Regions from separate parts of the Paenibacillus sp. CECT 9249 genome, predicted to be linked through region 2. Evidence: riboswitches for the same ligand, from Rfam matches in the RefSeq annotation. Region 2 holds a riboswitch; the other holds the start of a gene.
The links. Region 2 has a riboswitch for magnesium ahead of mgtE (magnesium transporter). Riboswitches for the same ligand answer to the same signal wherever they lie in the genome.
Positions count from the first base shown of each region.

Region 1: linked by a shared signal. The riboswitch ahead of LQ229_RS03570 (FtsW/RodA/SpoVE family cell cycle protein) and the one ahead of mgtE (magnesium transporter) in region 2 are both predicted to bind magnesium.

Region 1 covers NZ_CAKKLI010000003.1:12,411-15,575, reverse strand. The annotation lists gene LQ229_RS03575 (efflux RND transporter periplasmic adaptor subunit) at 1-1,021, shown strand, start outside; M-box (ykoK) riboswitch at 1,113-1,289, shown strand; gene LQ229_RS03570 (FtsW/RodA/SpoVE family cell cycle protein) at 1,371-2,498, shown strand; gene LQ229_RS03565 (peptide chain release factor 3) at 2,523-3,165, opposite strand, start outside.
Region 2 covers NZ_CAKKLI010000004.1:119,694-122,858, forward strand. The annotation lists gene ytaF (sporulation membrane protein YtaF) at 1-148, opposite strand, end outside; gene LQ229_RS05570 (DUF1232 domain-containing protein) at 362-1,015, opposite strand; M-box (ykoK) riboswitch at 1,498-1,664, shown strand; gene mgtE (magnesium transporter) at 1,749-3,083, shown strand.

The DNA.
Region 1 (3,165 bases), on a different contig from region 2:
TTTATATCGGCTCAGTAAACCTCCGGCGGCAGCGCCCGTCGATTTGGGAGCGGAAACGATGCTGCAGTTCGATGTCACCCGCGAAAATTTGTCCAAGACGATCGAAGTGAAAGGGAAATCCTCTTACTTGAATGAAACTTTCATCTATGCGCCATATTCCGGCGATGTTGTGAAATGGCATGTGAAAGACGGGACGCAATTGAAAAAAGGCGATATCATGTTCGAGCTCGACGGCACCAAGCTCAGCAACGATATTGCATTGATGGAGGCGAATTCCAAAAAGGCGCAGCTGGAAAAAAGATTGAATGAGCTGCAGGCTGCCATGAGCGAACACGAAGCTCCGCCATTGACGACGGAATACGAATCGAAAAAATATTTTGTGGAAAAAGAACAAAACAAAATTGTAAACGAATTAAACGAAGTTAATGAACAGATCAATCGAACGGATATTGAGGAAAAGAAAAAGAAGCTCGGCCAATCGAAGTTTGCCGCGCCGGACGCCGGCATATTTCTATTCGAAGATTCCAGCAAAATTCCGCAGGCCGTCAAGGAAAGCGACCGGCTCGGCAAAATCGTCGATTTAGGCAAACTTCAACTGATAACGTACGTCGGCGAACAAGACGTATTTCAGATCAAGCCGGGCATGCCGGTTAAGGTGAAGATCAATGCGCTGAAAAATATTACGCTTGAGGGCAGCGTCGAACGCGTCTCCAAATTTGCCAAGTCGGGAACGGATCAAAGCTCCGGCCAAGCCGCGCAATTCGAAGTGAATATTCATCTGCAGCCGAACGAGAATTTGATCGCCGGCCTCAGCTTGACGGGCGAGATTGAAATCGCCAATAAGGAGAATATCGTCGTCGTGCCGACGCTGGCCGTGCAGCGGGAAAACGACAAGTACTATGTTATGAAGCAGACCCCGGAAGGACTCGAGAAAACATTTATTGAAATCGGATTGGAGACGGCGGATAAAACCGAAGTGATCAGCGGGCTGAACGAAGGGGACAAAGTTGTTCTTCAGTAGTGTTTGCCATTATTTATATCTTTTTCCTCCAGAAGTATTGACATTTCATCGGCATGAGTCGTATGATGCTATAGATAATAAAATGATTTGCCAATTACCTCGTTAGGTGAGGCTCCTATACAAACAGATGCCACTGCCCAGAAATATCGAAAGATGCCCATGGGTTGAACAGGGATTGCCGGATTAAGGCTTTTCATAATGTGGCTAAGACAACGCTCGACGTTGCCTTTACGTTGTATAGTGCCAAAACTCGACTTGGAGGGACATCGGAAGTTTCTATTTGCATTTGCATATTCCATGAATCCTCTAGTAGTTAGGGGATTCATTTTTTTTATTGGAGGTAATATGCATGTTTAAAAAGTGGAGAGAACTGGATTATATCATTTTGCTTATTGTCGGCATTTTCATGGCCGTGAGCACCATCGCCATTTACAGCGCAACCAATCTTACGAAATACGAAGGACTGCACATGAACAACCTGCTGCTATACGGGGTATCCGGTATTTTGGTCTGTGTGCTGGCGCTTATCGATTATCGAATTTTCGTTCGTAAATTATCCTATCTTTTATACGGAATCGGGATTGTATTCCTCATCTATGTCATGTTCCAAGGAGTAACGATTAACGGATCGAGACGATGGATCAATCTCGCCTTTATTCAATTTCAACCGTCCGAGCTTGTGAAAATTGCGCTCATTCTCGTCATTGCCAAACTGCAAGAAAAAAGGCAGGGCGACGCGCTTCAAGTGTGGAGCGACATCCTGCCGATTACTCTGTTCACGGCGGTACCGTTTGTGTTGGTCTTGATGCAGCCCGATTTAGGCACGGCGATCGTATTCATCAGCATTTATATCGGCATGCTATGGTCGGGCAATATCCGTATCAAACATATTGCGGTCGGCGCCGGAACGGCCGCTGCCATCGTCGGGCTCATCGTTGCTTTGTATTATTTCGATTTCAATCTATTCTCCAAAATTGTTAAGCCGCATCAATTAGAACGGATACAAACGTTTCTGGACCCCGGGGCGGATCCGAATTCCGCTTGGCATGTCATGAATTCGCTCACCGCCGTCGGGGTGGGGCAGTTGTTCGGCAAAGGGTTTCAGCACGGTTTTTATACGCAAAACGGATTCATCCCTTATAATTACGCAGACTCTATTTATGTCGTCATCGGAGAAGAATTCGGGTTTGCAGGCTCGGCGTTATTGCTCATCTTGTTCTTCCTGCTCTTCTACCGGATGATCCGCATCGCGTCCGAATGCAAAGATTTGTCCGGGTCGTACATCGTGGTCGGCGTCATTTCAATGTTGACTTTGCAAATCTTCGAGAATATCGCCATGCATATCGGCATGATGCCGATGACGGGAATCGCGCTGCCCTTTATAAGTTACGGAGGAAGCTCCTTATTGACGAATATGATCGCGGTAGGGCTCGTTCTCAGCGTCAGAACGCATCGGAACAGGCACGATATCCCCTAATCGCAATACAAGAAAAGACGGCTCTTACGGAGCCGTCTCCAGAAATTTTACGTCAGGCATTTTGTCGATTGCGGTCCGCATCGCATATTCGTTCTCGAACAAGGCGACGTAATTGTCTTTCTTGTCCTTGACAAGCTGCGAATTAATGCGGAATTTCGCCGGATCGATGCTGTCGCCGACAACCCAGCGGCCGAATTGGAACGGCAGCCGCTGCAGCAGCACTTCCACGCCATATTCGGCTTTCATCCGATATTCGAACACTTCGAATTGCAGCTGGCCGACAACGCCGAGAATCGTCTCGTCGAACGTCCCCGTGGAGTAGAACACCTGAATCGTTCCTTCCTCCGTCAACTGATCGACGCCTTTCTGGTATTGCTTATGCTTTAACGCATTCTTGACCGTGACTCTGGCGAATAATTCGGGCGAGAACGTCGGCAGTTCGTCGAATGTCACCTCGGAACCTTGACTCAAGCTATCGCCGATGCGGAATATGCCGGGATCGAACAAGCCGATAATATCCCCCGGATAAGCTTCCTGAACGATATCGCGGTCTTGCGCCAGAAATTGCTGCGGCTGAGATAGCTTGATTTCTTTACCGACGCGCACATGCTTCACGGCCATGCCCCGTTCGAACTTCCCGGAACAAACGCGCAGGAATGCGATTCGG
Region 2 (3,165 bases):
ACATACTGAAAAGAAAACAAATTGCCGCAATGAGCAAATTTGAAAGCAAACTTATACGGATATTGCGAATCCCATAAGACAGGCCTACTCCCAAATTGTCAATGCTTGACGAGAAGGTTAACGCAGCAATAATAAACCATGATGTCATATGAAAAACTCCTTTTGACGATTATTTAATGAACATTATATTGGCGATTAGCAACAGTGTGCATATCCATTTACATGAAATGTTGACAAATGGGAAACGAGTTGATTGAATTTTGTCAATAGAACGGAATAACCGTTTATGTCGAGAAAAAAGGGTCGCCGAGTCCGTCTCAACAACCCATTACATCTATTTTTGATTTTCACGAACGTCCCGTTATTCGGACGGCTTGAACAATTTCGGTGTCTGGAGAGCGTTCGCAATCAGTTTTACGGCAATAGCATCGTCTATATAACCAATCGGAAAAATATAATCCGGAATAACGTCCACTGGCGAAATAAAATAAATCAATGCGCTTCCGATTAATGCCATCTCCCATGGAGCGCCTTTGTTTATGCGGAATTTCTCGTACATATCTTTTAGCTGATGAATAAACGGTCCGGTACCGCTTATTTTTTGAAGCTTTGTCTCAAATTGCCGCAGTATCGTTTCTTTGCCTTCTTCCGTTTGCGCATACTGTTCGTATTTGGCCAATTCCCGTTCGACATTCTCTACGCTGAACTGATTATAATGTACATTGGAGGATTCGAGGATGTCTTGAATATTGTCGATCGAGGCATGAATATCCGATTCCCGCCGATTGACAGAGTAACCGGCAGCGGCAAACAACTCCGAGACGGGAACCTCGAGACAATCGGCAAATCGTTGCAAATGTTCCGGAGTCGCTTTTCGCTTCCCGTTTATGATCCGCGAGACGGTGGCCGGATCAATCTGGGTGAGTTCGCTGCATTTCCTTATGGATAAAGAGCGCTCCTGTAACAGTCTCTTCAACAATAAGCCAAGGGTGCCGCTGTTCTTCTGTTCAGACATACTGACGATCCTTTCTAAAAACCGGTTTGCTTATAATATATATCGATGTTGACATTTTGTCAAAACGGATTCCCGTTACTCGCTACTTTTTCTGGCGATCAGCAATTGTCATTGACAGCATAAACGGTTGGGAGTACGATAAAACTTGTAGTCGTTCTGTCCTCGTTAGGCGAGTCTCCTATACAAACCTTCAGACTCCGGAGGATTTTCATTTTGAGAAAGGGGTGGGATCATGGAAGGAAGTCCGAGTCGAAACGATAACCGAAGGCGAGATTCAGTAAAGAGGAAGAGTCCTTTCCCTACGGCCCTCCCATGTTCCCCATGCGGCGATTTGCGCATGTTTCGCGATATGTGCGAGGCGTGCTTCGATTTGTGCGGGCCTATGTAACATGCGAGCAACCTTTGCGCGTAAGGAAACGGATGAAGGCTCTCTCTTTATGGGAGGGCTTTTTTGGTTTCGGTCGATTTCCACGGAAATAAAATACGAACCTCGTTAGGTGAGGCTCCTGTATGGAGAAATGCTGCTGCCCAGAAATGTCCAAAGACGCCAATGGGTCAACAGAAGCCATCGACATAAGGTGGTTTTTAATGTAGCTGGATTCCGCTCCTATGCCATACAGTGCTAAAACTCAACGAATGGAGGTGTCGATTTTTCGGGTATAACACGCCTTCATTCGTTATGGGCGTGTTTTTTTGTGTGGAGAAAAAAATGTTCATGAAGGAGGCAATGTTCATGGTACAAGAACTCAAAAAATTGCTAGCCCATCATAAGGAGTCCGAAATACGCGACTTCATATCCCGTTTTCAACCTTTTGATGTAGCGGAAATGTTAACAACAGATCTTGACAGTGAGGAACAGCTCGCGCTTATATCCATGTTTCCCATTCCGTTAAGTGCGGAAGTTCTCGAATATATCGAGCCGGAACTGCAATATCGCATTCTCGTTCGGAGCAGCAAAGAAACGACCACCTTGCTGCTTCATGAAATGTCAAGCGATAAGGTCGTCGATTTGCTCTTAGCCATTCATCCTCATCAAGCGGATAAATTAATGGAGTTATTGCCGCTCGATTATCGGGATAAACTGAGCACGTTGATGAACTATCCCCCGGAAACGGCAGGGAGTCTCGCTACAGTGGAATACATTGCCGTTCGGGATTCTTGGACGGGAGACCAGACTTTGCGGCATGTTCGAAAAGTCGGACATGAGGCCGAAATTGTTTCCTATATCTATGTTCTCGACACTTATGGAAAGCTAGTCGGCATCGTATCGCTGAAAGATACGATCATGGCAGGTACCGAATCGAAAATAGGGGATATCATGAAAGAAGATGTCATTTCCGTTCCCGCCGATATGCATCAGCAAGAAGTCGCGAATATTTTAACCAATTATAATTTGGTTGCGATCCCCGTCGTTACTCACGACAACCGGATGATTGGAATTGTTACCGTAGACGATTTGATCGATGTCATTCATGAAGAAGCGACCGAGGATTTTCAGAAACTGGGCGGAAGTCAGCCGCTAGAAGAGCCTTATTTTAAAAACTCCATTTGGAAATTGTTCCGCAAACGTATCGGATGGCTGCTCATTTTGTTTGTCGCGGAGGCTTATACGGGGAATGTGCTGCGCCACTTTGAAGATACGCTGTCCGAAGTGATTGCCTTAACCTTCTTTATACCATTGCTGATCGGCACGGGAGGCAACTCGGGAACGCAGACGGTAACGACGCTCGTTCGCGCACTGGCTCTCGGCGAAGTCAGATTCAAGGATATTTTCAAAGTAATGGGCAAAGAAGTAGCCACAGGTATTTTTCTCGGGATTTGTATGGGACTTGCCGCCTTTGTGCGGGCGGAGTTTCTGGGGGTGGGATTCGACATCGGCTCGGTAGTTGCCGTCACCGCCGTGTTTGTTGTCATCTGGTCATCCCTCGTTTCGGCGATCTTGCCGCTCGTTTTACACAAATTAAAAGTCGACCCGGCCGTTGTTTCAGGTCCGTTTATTACAACATTGGTTGACGGAACCGGATTGATCATCTACTTCACAATGGCCAAACTAATGTTGAATCTATAATCGTCCGGCAACGATCCCCGCTTGTTTTTCGGATTGGAAAAGAGGATTTTGCAGAAACATTTGCATTTCCTCAGGTGCGATT